Regions from separate parts of the Pseudoduganella sp. OTU4001 genome, predicted to be linked through region 3. Evidence: predicted binding sites of a transcription regulator. Region 3 holds the regulator's gene; each other region holds the start of a gene.
What was found. The regulator sigma-54, encoded in region 3, starts transcription at its own class of promoters, with help from an activator protein. The targets are predictions, from matches to a motif close to TGGCANGNAANCTGCTTT.
Positions count from the first base shown of each region.

Region 1 (3,597 bases), on a different contig from region 3:
TCAAGCCCTCCCTCGCGTACTGCTGTTCCTCGGCCCACGCTTCATGCACGCCGCGCGGCAGGTAGTCGAAACGCTTCGCTTTCAGCATCGGGAACAGGGAGGTGTAGTTGATCGCCGTTTCCACCTTCAGGCCATTGTGGCGCAGCACCTCCACCGAAGGCCAGCTGACGCCACCGCCCGCGCTCAGGCGGCGCAGGTCGTCCAGCGTGCGCACTGCGCGGAAGCGCGCCTCATCGTCTTTGCGGATCAGGAATACGCGGTAGTCGTTCAGGTCGCGCACCAGCGAGATGCGGACCGGCAGCAGCTCGCGCTCGCGCTGGGCGTCGGTGCCGTCCCACATGATGTTGATCACGCCATTGCGCTTGATTTCCAGCGTGCGGCGTGGGCTGGTCAGCTCGTGCGGGTAAAACTCGATGGTGAACGGCCCTTCCGTCTTTTCCAGCGCAAGGCGCAGCAGCTGGGGGAAGTAGTTGGCTTGTACCTCGGCGCCCGGCGTGACGGCGGGCAGGATGAAGCGCATCGGCGGGGCCGCCCATGCCAGGGTGGATGCCGCCGCCAGCAGCAGGCCGGCGGCAGCGTGTTGCAGCTTTCGTAACACTTATTGCGGTTTGACGAACTTGAGGGTCATGCGGTCGCTTTCGCCGATGGCGGCGTACTTGGCGCGGTCCTTGTCCTTGTTGGTGAAGGTCGGCGGCAGCGCCCACACGCCGTTTTCATGGTTGGCGCTGTCCTTGGCGTTGGCGTTCACTTCCGACTTGGCCACCAGCTTGAAGCCGGCCTGCTCGGCCATCTTGATCACATAGGCCTCGTGCATATAGCCGGTGCTGGCCTTGGCGTCCTGGGTCATGGAAGCCGGCAGGCGATGTTCCTCAACGCCGAAGATGCCGCCCGGTTTCAGGCTATCGTAGATGCTGGCCATCAGCTTCTTCATGTTCTCGTCGCCGGTGCCGATCCAGTTATGGATATTGCGGAAGGTGAGCACCATGTCGGCGCTGCCTTTGGGTGCGAAGTTGTACACGCCGTTGTTTGGCTCGAAGGCGCCCAGCACCACCTTGTCGCGCCCCGGCTGCTTGGACAGGAACTCCTGGAACCTGGCGGCGCCCTTGCGCACGTTCTCGCTGGCCGATTCCGGGCTGGCGCCGGCGGTGATCAGCTTGCCCTGGTCGCGCAGGTAGGGCGCCAGGATTTCGGTGTACCAGCCGCCGCCCGGCGACAGTTCGACCACCGTCATATTCGGTTTGATGCCGAAGAAGGTCAGGGTTTCATAAGGGTGGCGGTATTGGTCGCGCTTGACGTTGTCGGCGTTGCGGGTCGGGCTGGCGATCGCCGTTTTCAGGGCCGTATCGGCCAGGGCAGCGCCGGAAAAACTGGTGAAGCCAACGGCCAGCAGGCCGGCCAGGACGTACTGTTTCATTCAGAAGTCTCCTTTTTTCGTTGGGCGGGGCGACACGGCGGGTCCGGTCGTCCGGGACTTGATGATCGTGCAAGCTGGCCGCCCGGTCAAGTGTCCGCGCGGACGGTGTGCGGACACTCGTCGGACAGTAAAAAGTCGGGGTCGTGTCTGACATTCGGACATTTGCCTTGGGCAAATGTCCGAATGTCAGACACGACCCCGACTTTTGTTTCGCCTTTGTACAAGCTTTACACAATGGCACAAAAATTGCGTACGATTTGAACCCTGCAAGCTGTCTTAGGTAAATAACGATAACCCTGGAGAGACTAATGGAACGACGTGCATTTCTTAATCTGAGCGGCGGTGCAATGGCCGCCATGATGATGCCTTTTGGCCGCGCCATCGCGGCCGACGAGCTGATTAAGCCGGTGGAAGTGAAGTTCAAAAAAATGCTGGCCGATACCGCGCTGACCGCGGCGACCCAGGCCGGCGCCAGCTATTGCGACGTGCGCATTGGCCGCTACCTGAACCAGTTCATCACCACCCGCGACCTGAACATCGAGAACGTCACCAATACCGAGTCCGCAGGCGTGGGCGTGCGCGTGATCGCCAACGGCGCTTACGGCTTTGCCGCCACCAGCGATATGTCGCCGGACGGCGTGGCCGGCGCGGCGCGCCAGGCGGTCGCCATCGCCAAAGCCAACGCCAAGCTGCAGGCAGCCGGCGTGCAGCTGGCGCCTACGCCGGGCGTGGGCGAAGTGTCCTGGGCTACCCCGATCAAGAAGGACTGGCGCACCGTGCCGATCAAGGAAAAGGCCGACCTGCTGATCACCGCCAACAAGGGCGCGTTGGAATCGGGCGCTTCCTTCATCCAGTCCTTGCTGTTCCAGGTCAACCAGCAGAAGTATTTCGCTTCCACCGACGGTTCCTACATCGACCAGGACCTGCACCGCCTGTGGGTTCCGTTCTTCGCCACCGCCGTCGACAAGTCGACCGGCAAGTTCCGCGCGCGTTCGGACCTGGGCACCCCGGTCGGCATGGGCTATGAATACCTGGACGGCCGCAAGGAGGACAAGGTCAAGGCGGCGGGCGGCGTCGCCACGCTGTACGGCCGTTCCTATGACCTGATCGAGGACGCCAAAGCCGCCGGCCGCCAGGCCAAGGAGAAGCTGTCCGCCAAGTCGGTGGAGCCGGGCAAGTACGACCTGGTGCTGTCGCCGGAGCATATGTGGCTGACCATTCACGAATCGGTCGGCCACCCGACCGAACTGGATCGCGTGCTGGGCTATGAGGCGAACTTCGCCGGCACTTCCTTCGCTACCCTGGACAAGCAGCAGTCGAAGAAATTCAAGTACGGCTCCGACCTGGTCAACATCGAGGCCGACAAGGTGATTCCGGGCTCGCTGGGCGCCGTCGGCTATGACGATGAAGGCGTCAAGTGCAAGAAGTGGGACATCATCAAGGACGGCATCCTGGTCAACTACCAGGCCACGCGCGACCAGGCGGCAGTCATCGGCGAGAAGGAATCGCACGGCTGCTCCTACGCGGACTCCTGGAGCAATGTGCAGTTCCAGCGCATGCCGAACGTGTCGCTGAAAGCCGGCCAGAAGAAGCTGACCCCGGACGAGCTGGTGAAGGACGTGAAGAAGGGCATCTACATCGTGGGCGCCGGTTCCTTCTCGATCGACCAGCAGCGCTACAACTTCCAGTTCGGCGGCCAGCTGTTCTATGAAATCAAGGACGGCAAGATCGGCCAGATGCTGGAAGACGTGGCCTACCAGTCGAACACCCAGGAATTCTGGAACGCCTGCCACTCCATGTGCGATTCGCGCGACTGGCGCATGGGCGGTTCGTTCTTCGACGGCAAAGGCCAGCCGATGCAGGTGAGCGCGGTGTCGCACGGTTCGTCGACCACCCGCTTCAACGGCATCAATGTGATCAACACTGCCCGCAAAATCGGCTAATCCTGGAGGATAGACAATGAAGATCCTGAACCAGGAAGAGACCAAGCGCATCGCCGACAAGGTCATGTCGCTGAGCAAAGCCGACGAATGCATCGTCACCATCAACGGCGCACGCACCGGCAATATCCGCTATGCGCGCAATGCGGTATCGACCGCCGGCCTGGTGGAGAATACCCAGATGGCGGTGGCTGTCGCTTTCGGCAAGAAGCAGGGCACGGCGGTCATCAACGAATTCGACGA
Region 1 is NZ_JASATG010000047.1:10,076-13,672, forward strand. It holds gene AAHE99_RS25060 (hypothetical protein) at 1-598, opposite strand, end outside; gene AAHE99_RS25065 (class I SAM-dependent methyltransferase) at 599-1,414, opposite strand; gene AAHE99_RS25070 (TldD/PmbA family protein) at 1,723-3,357, shown strand; gene AAHE99_RS25075 (TldD/PmbA family protein) at 3,374-3,597, shown strand, end outside.
Region 1: AAHE99_RS25070 (TldD/PmbA family protein) is a predicted target of sigma-54. The motif match lies at 1,650-1,667, and genes of this name have one in related genera.

Region 2 (3,597 bases), on a different contig from region 3:
TCTTCAGGGCCAACGTAGTTGGCGCTAGGACGGATGATCTTGTTGTCGATACGCTGCTCGATAATGTGCGCGGACCAGCCCGAGGTACGGGAGATCACGAACAGTGGGGTGAACATGGCGGTCGGCACGCCCATCATGTGGTAGGACACGGCGGAGAACCAGTCCAGGTTCGGGAACATCTTCTTCACTTCCCACATCACGGATTCCAGGCGCTCGGCGATGTCGAACATCTTGGTCGAACCGGCTTCCTGCGACAGCTTGCGCGCCACTTCCTTGATCACCACGTTACGAGGGTCGGAAACGGTGTACACAGGGTGGCCGAAGCCGATCACAACTTCCTTGTTGGCCACGCGGTTGCGGATGTCGGCTTCTGCCTCGTCCGGGTTCTCGTAGCGCTGCTGGATGTCCAGCGCGACTTCGTTGGCGCCGCCGTGCTTGGGGCCGCGCAACGCGCCGATCGCGCCGGTGATGGCGGAGTGGATGTCGGAACCGGTGCCGGCGATCACGCGGCTGGTGAAGGTCGAAGCATTGAACTCGTGCTCCGCGTACAGGATCAGGGAGGTGTGCATTGCACGTACCCAGCTGTCGCATGGCTTCTCGCCGTGCAGCAGGTGCAGGAAGTGGCCGCCGATCGAGTCGTCGTCGGTTTCCACGTCGATGCGCTTGCCGTTGTGGCTGAAGTGGTACCAGTACAGCAGCATGGAGCCGAACGATGCCATCAGGCGGTCGGCGATATCGCGCGCGCCGGCGATGTTGTGGTCGTCCTTCTCCGGCAGGCAGCAGCCCAGTACGGACACGCCGGTGCGCATCACGTCCATCGGGTGGGCGGAAGCCGGCAGGGCTTCCAGCGCGGACTTCACGGCTTGCGGCAGGCCGCGCAGGGCCTTCAGCTTGGACTTGTAGCCTTTCAGTTCGGCCGTGGTTGGCAGCTTGCCGTGCACCAGCAGGTAGGCGATTTCTTCGAATTCGCAGGTGGTGGCGACGTCCAGGATATCGTAGCCGCGATAGTGCAGGTCATTGCCGGTCTTGCCGACGGAGCACAGGGCGGTATTGCCGGCGGCAACACCGGACAGGGCGACGGATTTTTTAGGCTTGAAAGCTGGGGCTTGTTCGGTCATTTGGGAATCTCCTCGGATCGTATGATTATTTTTTAGCGGCTGCGAACAGTGCATCCAGCTTCTGTTCGAAATCGTGGTAGTTGATGCGCTCGTACAGTTCGGCGCGGGTCTGCATGGTGTCGACCACGTTCTGCTGGGTGCCGTCGCGGCGGATTGCGGTGTACACGTTTTCGGCAGCCTTGTTCATGGCGCGGAAAGCGGACAGCGGGTACAGCACCAGGCCCACGTCGGCGGACTTCAGTTCTTCCACGGTGAACAGCGGGGTCGAGCCGAATTCGGTGATATTGGCCAGGATTGGCACTTTCACGGCAGCGGCGAACTGCTTGTACATGTCCAGCGAGATCATCGCTTCAGGGAAGATCATGTCGGCGCCGGCTTCCACGCAGGCCACCGCGCGGTCGATAGCGGCATCCAGGCCTTCCACTGCCAGCGCGTCGGTGCGGGCCATGATCACGAAGTTTTCGTCGGTACGCGCATCGACGGCGGCCTTGATACGGTCCACCATCTCGCCCTTGGAGACGATTTCCTTGCCCGGACGGTGGCCGCAACGCTTGGCGCCCACCTGGTCTTCGATATGCATCGCAGCGGCGCCGAACTTGATCATCGACTTCACGGTGCGCGCCACGTTGAAGGCGGAGGCGCCGAAGCCGGTATCCACGTCGACCAGCAGCGGCAGGTCGCACACGTCGGTGATGCGGCGCACGTCGGTCAGCACGTCGTCCAGGCTGGAGATGCCCAGGTCAGGCAGGCCCAGGGAGCCGGCTGCAACGCCGCCGCCCGACAGGTAGATCGCCTTGAAACCGGCGCGCTTGGCCAGCAGGGCGTGGTTGGCGTTGATGGCGCCCACCACCTGCAGTGGGGATTCTTCTTGCACGGCCTTGCGGAAGGCGGCGCCGGCGGAGTATTGGCTCATTGAAGTCCTTTCAGAAACGGATTGTTTGCCGTCCATACTGCAAGCTGCGTGCCAGCTGGGCCAAGCCAGCAAAATCAAGCACTTGCAACGCGGGCGCCGTAGTATAATGTTTCACATTGAAACATGAAACGCTTCAGGCGAAACATGAGACATTCCACGCCCCTGCCCTTCGATCCCGCCGACAAACCGGTCATCTGGACCGTTTCCGTCTCGCGCCTGTCCGAGCTGTTCCGCGACATCACACTGGAATACGACGCGCTGGCAGACATCGAGCCGATCAACCTTGGCTTCGACGAAGCGGCGCGCCACATCCGCGAGCGGCTGGCGACGGAGCGCTGCGATGCCGTGATCGCCGCCGGCTCCAACGCGGCCTACCTGAAAGGCCGCCTTTCCGTGCCGGTGGTCATCGCCAAGGCCAGCGGCTTCGATTTCATGCAGGCGCTGGCGCGTGCCCGCCGCATCTCGGACCGCATCGGCGTGATCACCTATCAGGAAGATATGCCGGCGCTGGCGGAATTCGCCACCACCTTCGGCGTCCCGATCGCGCAGCGTACCTATGCCACCGAGGAGGATGCGCGCGCCCAGATCAACGACCTGAAAGCGGCGGGCATCAAGGCGATTGTCGGTGCCGGCCTGATCACCGACCTGGCCGAGGAAGCCGGCCTGACGGGCGTCTTCGTCTACTCCGCCGCCTCGATCCGCCAGGCCTTTGACGATGCGCTGGAACTGGCGCGCCTGGCGCAACTGGAAACTGGCCGCAGCCGCCGGCCGGCCGTCGCCGACACGCTGCGCGCCAAACATGGCCTGGCCGACCTGCGCGGCGAGTCGGACGCCATGGAGCGCGTGCGCCAGGCGGTGGTGCTGTATGCGAAGTCGCCCGCCACGGTGCTGATCCAGGGCGAGACCGGCTGCGGCAAGGAGCTGGTGGCGCAGGCCATCCACCGCGAATCACCGCGCATGCTGGGCGGCGCCAATCGGCCTTTCGTGGCGGTCAATTGCGGCGCCATTGCGGAATCGCTGCTGGAATCGGAACTGTTCGGGCATGAGGAAGGCGCCTTTACCGGCGCCCGGCGCGGCGGCCATGCGGGGCTGTTCGAAGCGGCCAACCGGGGCACGCTGTTCCTGGACGAGATTGGCGAAATGCCGCTCACTTTGCAAACGCGCCTGCTGCGCGTGCTCGAAGAGCGCGAGGTAGTGCGGGTCGGCGGCACGCGGCCGATCCCGGTCAGCGTGCGCATTATAAGCGCCACCCACTGCGACCTGGAGGCGCGCGTGCGCGAGGGCCGCTTCCGCGCGGACCTGTTCTACCGCCTGGCCGTGCTGCGGCTGTCGCTGCCGCCGTTGCGCGAGCGGCCGAACGATATCCTGCCCCTGGCGGAATGGTCGCTGCGCACAGCGCTCGCCAGCCTCGGCGCGCGCGCCCACCCCAACCTGGCGGCCGAACTGGCGGCCTGCGGGCCTCTGCTGCTGCGCTACGGCTGGCCGGGCAATGTGCGCGAACTGCGCAACCTCACCGAGCGTATCGCCCTGTTCCTCGCCGCCGAGCCGCTGCAGGCGCTGACCCCA
Region 2 is NZ_JASATG010000018.1:27,232-30,828, forward strand. It holds gene prpC (bifunctional 2-methylcitrate synthase/citrate synthase) at 1-1,118, opposite strand, end outside; gene prpB (methylisocitrate lyase) at 1,144-2,031, opposite strand; gene prpR (propionate catabolism operon regulatory protein PrpR) at 2,176-3,597, shown strand, end outside.
Region 2: prpB (methylisocitrate lyase) is a predicted target of sigma-54. The motif match lies at 2,068-2,085, and genes of this name have one in related genera.

Region 3 (3,597 bases):
GCGGCGTCAAGCTGACTCGCGGCACCCTGACCATGACCGCCGAACGCGCGCTGGTCAAACAGTCGCCGGAAGGCTACCAGCAGGTGACCCTGTACGGCGACGGCAAGAAGGCTACCTTCCGCCAGAAGCGCGACGGCGCCGGCGACCTGTGGGTCGAAGGCGATGCCGACCGCATCGAATACGACGAGCAGGCCGAGCTGGTGAAGATGTTCAACAAGGCCGCCATCCGCCGCCTGGAAGGCGGCAAGCAGAACGACGAAGTGCAGGGCGAATTCATCTCCTACGACAGCCGCAAGGAATTCTTCAGCGTGCGCAACACGGCCACCGGTGAGAGCAAGCCGGGCGGCGGCCGCGGCACCATGGTGATCCAGCCATCGCGCACCGAACCACCGGCGGAGAAGAAGTAAGCATGCAAGCAAATACCTGCGCCGACACCCTGGTGGTGCGCGGCCTTCAGAAATCCTACGGTAAACGCCAGGTTGTCCACGACGTATCGCTGCAAGTCGATTGCGGCGAAGTGGTGGGCCTGCTCGGCCCGAACGGCGCCGGCAAGACCACTTCCTTCTACATGATCGTGGGCCTGGTGGCATCCGACGCCGGCACCATCGATATCGGCGGCAGCGACGTCTCGAGCCTGCCGATCCACAAGCGCGCGCAACTGGGCCTGTCCTACCTGCCGCAGGAAGCTTCGGTATTCCGCAAGCTGACGGTGGAAGAAAATATCCGCGCCGTGCTGGAAATCCAGCAGGTGGACGGCAAGCCGCTGGCCAAGGCGGAAATCGACCAGCGCCTGGAAGCCCTGCTGGCAGACTTGCAGATTGAGAAGCTGCGCGAAAACCAGGCCCTGTCGCTGTCGGGCGGCGAGCGCCGCCGTGTGGAAATCGCACGCGCCCTGGCCACCAACCCGCGCTTCGTGCTGCTGGACGAGCCATTCGCCGGCGTCGACCCGATTGCCGTGATCGAAATCCAACGTATCGTACGTTTCCTGAAGGAGCGCAATATCGGTGTCCTGATCACCGACCATAATGTGCGTGAGACCCTCGGCATTTGCGACCGCGCCTACATCATCAACCAGGGCGCCGTGCTGGCTTCGGGCCGCCCAGATGACATCATCGCCAATGAATCCGTACGCCGGGTCTATCTCGGCGAACACTTCCGCATGTAAGCGAAAGCCATGAAACAAACACTGCAACTGCGAACCTCGCAACACCTGGCGCTGACGCCGCAGCTGCAACAATCCATCCGCCTGCTGCAGCTGTCCACGCTGGAGCTGCACCAGGAGCTGGAACAGCTGCTGAGCGATAACCCGATGCTGGAACGCCTCGACGATCCGCTCGACCACTCGGTACGCCTGCTGGCCGACGGCGCCATCAGCCAGGGCTCCGGCAACGACAGCGTCGCCACGCCCGAAGCTGCCCAGGCCACCGATGGCGGCGAAGCCGGCGCCAGCGCCGGCAGCGAAGGCGAAGGCTATGAAGGCGGCGAGGGCGAGGGCGCTGCCAACGGCAGCGACGATACCGACTGGAGCGCCAGCGCCGGCAGCAAATCCGCCGACGACGAAGACAGCCGCCCGCAGCTGGAAGCCTCCGGCTGCACCCTGCGCGAGCACCTGCTGGAACAGATGCGCGTGACCTTGCAGGAGCCGCGCGACCGCGCCCTGATGGAAATGATCATCGACGCGCTGGACGACAACGGCTACCTGGAAGAGCAGCTGGAAGAAATCCTGGAACGCCTGCCGCCCGAGCTGGAAATCGAGCTGGACGACCTGCGCTGCACCCTGGTGCTGCTGCAAAGCTTCGACCCGCCCGGCGTCGGCGCCCGCAACGCCTCCGAATGCCTGGCGCTGCAGATCAAGCGCATGCCCTGCGTGCCGCTGGTGACGCGCCGCATGGCCCTGACCATCGTCGAGAAGCACCTGGCCTGGTTCGCCCAGCGCGAATTCACCAAGTTGAAGAAAACGCTCGATTGCGACGACGAAGACCTGCGTGAAGCGCAAGCCGTGATCCGCCAATGCAACCCCCATCCGGGCGCCGAATTTGCGTCAGGCGAGTCAGACTATGTAGTGCCGGACGTGATCGTGAAGAAGGGCCGCGGCGGCTGGGTCGTCACGCTGAATAACGACGTGGTGCCGCGCCTGCGCGTGAATGCCCTGTATGCGAACCTGCTCAAGCAAGGCAAGAGCGAATCGCAGATGAATGGCCAGCTGCAAGAGGCCAAATGGCTGATCAAAAATATGCGCCAGCGCTTCGACACCATCCTGCGCGTGGCGGAAGCGATAGTAGAAAGACAAAAGAACTTTTTCAGCCACGGTGCGGTTGCCATGAGACCCCTTGTGTTGCGTGAAATAGCTGATACACTGGGACTACACGAGAGCACTATTTCCCGTGTTACAACTCAAAAATATATGCTCACCCCGCATGGCATGTTTGAGTTGAAATATTTCTTTGGCAGCCACGTCGCGACCGAAGCTGGGGGTGAAGCTTCATCGACTGCGATACGGGCGCTGATCGTGCAATTGACAGGAGCAGAAGACCCCAAGAATCCTTTATCCGACAGTAAGATTGCGGACATGCTGGGAGAACAAGGCATGGTAATTGCGCGACGGACTGTTGCCAAATATCGAGAAGCGTTGAAAATTCCTCCGGTAAGCCTCCGTAAATCTTTGTAGTGCATGGGTTCCTCTGTGCGCTTCGGCGCGCACGAACTCGAGAGCGACATCATCTTTAGGAGTGTGTATGAATCTCACCATCAGTGGACATCATGTCGAAGTGACCCCGGCTATTCGCGAGTACGTGCAAAACAAGCTGGAACGAGTCAAGCGCCATTTCGATCAAGTAATCGATATTGCTGTCATCCTGACTGTAGATAACCTCACCGAGAAAGAGAAACGCCAGAAAGCAGAAATCAACCTGCGCATGTCTGGCAAAACTGTTTACGTCGAAAGCCTGTCGCAGGACCTCTACGCCGCCATCGACACCCTGATTGATAAACTGGATCGCCAGGTCATGAAATACAAAGACCGTGTGCAGAACCACAATCACGCGGCCATCAAGCACTTCCCGGACACGTACGAAGCACCACCCTCCGCCATGTAAAGGACTGGCAGAGTAGGCACACCAAAGGGCGCATCTGGCGCCCTTTTTTGCGCCCAGTGTGCGTTAAAATATTTGCATGAGCGAACACGTCCAAACCCAAATCACCAACGGCACCGGCATCATCACGCTGGACCGCCCGAAAGCCCTCAATTCCCTGTCCCTCGACATGGTGCGCGCGATGACGCAGGCGCTGCTGGCCTGGCGCGAAGACGCCAGCGTCGCCGCCGTGGTGGTGCGCAGCACCAGCGAACGCGCCCTGTGCGCCGGCGGCGACATCCGCTTCTTCCACGACGTAGGCCGCGCCAGCACCCAAGGCGGCAGCGCACTGCTGGAAGACTTCTTCACCGAAGAATACGCACTGAACCACCTGATCCACTTCTACCCTAAGCCATATGTGGCCTTGATGGATGGCGTGGTGATGGGCGGCGGCATGGGCATCGCCCAGGGCGGCCCGGATTGCGGTGTCCGCATCGTCACCGGCCGCACCAAGATGGCCATGCCC
Region 3 is NZ_JASATG010000004.1:14,995-18,591, forward strand. It holds gene lptA (lipopolysaccharide transport periplasmic protein LptA) at 1-407, shown strand, start outside; gene lptB (LPS export ABC transporter ATP-binding protein) at 410-1,165, shown strand; gene AAHE99_RS05015 (RNA polymerase factor sigma-54) at 1,175-2,668, shown strand; gene hpf (ribosome hibernation-promoting factor, HPF/YfiA family) at 2,736-3,095, shown strand; gene AAHE99_RS05025 (enoyl-CoA hydratase/isomerase family protein) at 3,172-3,597, shown strand, end outside.

Region 4 (3,597 bases), on a different contig from region 3:
CCGGCGATCATCTTGAACAGGGTCGACTTACCGGCGCCGTTCGGTCCGATGATGCCGACGATTGCGCCTGGCGGGACGATGAAGCTCAGGTTATCGATCAGCAGGCGGTCGCCAAACGACTTGGAGACGTTCTTGAACTCGATCACATCGTTACCCAGGCGCTCCGCCACAGGGATGAAGATCTCCTGGGTCTCGTTGCGCTTCTGGTATTCGTATTCGCTCAGCTCATTGAAGCGCGCCATACGGGCCTTGGACTTGGCCTGGCGCGCCTTCGGATTCTGGCGCGACCATTCCAGTTCCTTCTGCAGCGCTTTCTGGCGCGCCGATTCGGTGGCTTCTTCCTGCTTCAGGCGGTCCTGCTTCTGGTCCAGCCAGGAAGAGTAGTTGCCCTTCCAAGGGATGCCGTGGCCGCGGTCCAGTTCCAGGATCCATTCGGCAGCGTTGTCCAGGAAGTAGCGGTCGTGGGTAATACCGACCACGGTGCCCGGGAAGCGCACCAGGAACTGCTCCAGCCATTCGACCGATTCCGCATCCAGGTGGTTGGTTGGTTCGTCGAGCAGCAGCATGTCAGGCTTGGACAGCAGCAGCTTGCACAGCGCCACGCGGCGCTTTTCACCGCCGGACAGCACGCCGATCTTCTGGTCCCACGGTGGCAGGCGCAGAGCGTCGGCGGCCATTTCCAGCTGCAGGTTCAGGTTGCCGCCGTCGGCAGCGGCGATGATCGATTCCAGGCGTTCCTGCTCTTTGGCCAGCGCGTCGAAGTCAGCGTCCGGTTCAGCGTAGGCCGCGTACACCGCTTCCAGCAGGGCTTGTGCGTTGAAGGCTTCGCCCAGGCCGGACTCCACTTCTTCGCGTACGGTTTTTTCAGGATCCAGCTGCGGTTCCTGCGGCAGGTAGCCGATATTCAGGCCCGGCATCGGGCGCGCTTCGCCCTGGATGTCGGTGTCGATGCCTGCCATGATTTTCAGCAGGGTGGATTTACCGGAGCCGTTCAGGCCCAGCACGCCAATCTTGGCGCCCGGGAAGAAGGACAGCGAAATATCCTTCAGGATCTGGCGTTTCGGTGGGACGATTTTGCCCACGCGGTTCATGGTATAGACGTAATTGGCCACGGTATCTGTTCTGGTCGATGTGTAAAGGCGCTAGTTTAGCGCATTTGGTGGGGCAAAAAAAAACCCGGCATATGCCGGGTTTCCCTTGGCGCCAAGCCAGCGCTCAATTCTTGCGGCGGCGGGCGTTGGCCAGCGCGGCCAGGCCCAGTCCGGTCAGCAGCAGGCTACCCGGCACCGGTACCTCATTGGCGCCGCCTCCGACGCTACCATCGTTATTAGCCAGGGCGACGAAGTCCAGCTGGATCTTGGTGATATCGAAGTGGTGGCCCCAATAGGTGCCGATTGCCAGCCCCAGGATGCCGTCGTTTTTCAGATCCAGCAGCGCCAGGGAATTCAGGGTCAGGGTGACGACGACGTCGCCGCTCCAGGCGTCCTGCACTTCGTACTTGTCGGTGTAGTAGTGCTTGTAGTTGCTGCTGGTGCCGATACGCTCATATCCGTCGTAATGGTTGTCTTGCGTCTTGGTCAGGCTATTCGAATGGCCCACAGTGGCGCTGGCGTCGGCGAAGCCGGCGGAGACTACCAGCGTATCCTTGATGGTGTCCTTTTTCTCAACGGTGACATTGCGCTCCCACGCTTTGCCGGTCCGACCGCTGACGGTCTTGGTGATACCAGTGTTGACGTAGGCATCGTATTCGTTGTCGATGTCGTTGAAGATCGTCGACGAATGCGCAAAGACTTTCAGCACGGCGGACTGGATCGAGTTGGCGTCCAGGCTGCCCAGGGTGCCGTTGACGTTCACCGAGGTGACCATCGAATAGAAGGGCCAGCTGCTGTCAGGCAGGCTGGCGTTCAGGTTGACCGAGGTGCTCATCGAGACAGGGCCTGCGTGGACACTGGCGGCGCAGGCGAAGGTGGCGATGCCAGTCAGGATCTTCTTCAGCAATTGTTACTCCCAGGTAAGTGTGTTGTCAGTTTGGGAAGTAAAGCAAACAGCATGCCAATCTACCAAGTATCTGATTTCACAGGGAGTTCAAAAAAACTTGTAAAAGTTCCCGACTTTAAGCAGCTGAAGTCCTTCGACTAATCCACCAACCCTCTAGCATATAGATAGCCAGCGCGCTCCAGATCAGCACAAAGCCCAGCAGGCGGGCGCTGGAGAAGGCTTCGTGGAAGACCCACACGCCCAGCAGCATCTGCAGCGAGGGCGACATGTATTGCAACATGCCGAGCACCGACATCGGGATACGGCGCGCGCCGGCCGCGAACAGCAGCAGCGGGATCGCCGTGGTGGGCCCGGCCGCCGCCAGCAGCCAGCGCGTGCTGTCCGATTCGGCGTTGACGAAGACGCTTTGGCCGTTGAACACCAGCCAGCCCAGATAAGCCACTGCCAGCGGGAACAGGATCATGGTTTCAAACGACAGCCCTTCCAGCGCCGCCAGCGCAGCAGTCTTGCGCAGCAGGCCGTAAGCGCCAAAACTGAGCGCCAGCACCAGCGCGATATACGGCACCTGGCCGGCTTGCCAGGTCAGCCATGCCACCCCGGTTGCCGCTACGCCGATGGCCAGCCACTGGCCGCGCCGCAGTTTTTCCTTCAGGACCACCATGCCCAGCAGCACATTGACCAGGGGATTGATGAAGTAGCCCAGACTGGCATCGACCACGTGGCCGTTATTGACCGCCCATATATAGACAAACCAGTTCGCGCTCAGGAGGAAGGCACTGGCCAGGAAGCTGCCCACCACCTTTGGCTGGCGCAGCACCTCAGGCAGCCACTTCCACTGGCGCCGCACCAGCAGGACCAGCATGAGGAACAGCAGCGACCACGCCATGCGGTGCGCCAGGATTTCAGACGCCGGCACGTCCTTGATGGCGTGGAAGTACAGGGGGAACAGGCCCCAGGACAGGAAAGCGCCGGCAGCGTACAGCATGCCGGTCTTCATGCCAGCTCCATGTGCAGGATAGGGAGCGGCTCGCCCTGGCCGTCCAGCGGCGAGCGGCTGACCGTACGGAAGCCAAGGCGTTCATAGAAGCCCACCGCCTGGCCGTTCTGCTCGTTGACGCCTACTTTATTGGCGCCCAGGGTGGCAATGGCGTACTCGGCCAGCACCCGGCCGGCGCCCTGGCCGCGCCGGGCGGGAGCCACGAACAGCATGTCGATTTCGTTATTGGAGACGCCGAGGAAGGCAAAAGGCGCGCCGGAATCGTCGCGCAGGCAGTAAATTGGCGCGTAACTGGACATCAGCTCGCGCACCAGGGGCGCCAGGCGTTGGAGTTGGGCTTCATCGAGGAAATCGTGGGTGGCGCGGACGGAGGCTTCCCACACCGCGAAGAGCTGTGGCGCGTCGGCGCTACTGGCTTTGCTGATATGCATGATTTTCTTTCCGTAAAGGTGGAAAATAGCACATTCGCGGTTTTTGCACCGGCCACCGAAAAACTTGCAATTGGCCTTGGCTTGGCCTATTGTGCGATGCACCAAAACACTTTTGGGTGAAATTTTGTCAGAACATAAGAAAAGCAGCGTAGCGGCACTGACGCTTGCAGC
Region 4 is NZ_JASATG010000005.1:174,346-177,942, forward strand. It holds gene ettA (energy-dependent translational throttle protein EttA) at 1-1,112, opposite strand, end outside; gene AAHE99_RS07065 (PEP-CTERM sorting domain-containing protein) at 1,216-1,998, opposite strand; gene rarD (EamA family transporter RarD) at 2,114-2,995, opposite strand; gene AAHE99_RS07075 (GNAT family N-acetyltransferase) at 2,992-3,426, opposite strand; gene AAHE99_RS07080 (potassium transporter Kup) at 3,548-3,597, shown strand, end outside.
Region 4: AAHE99_RS07065 (PEP-CTERM sorting domain-containing protein) is a predicted target of sigma-54. The motif match lies at 2,038-2,055, and genes of this name have one in related genera.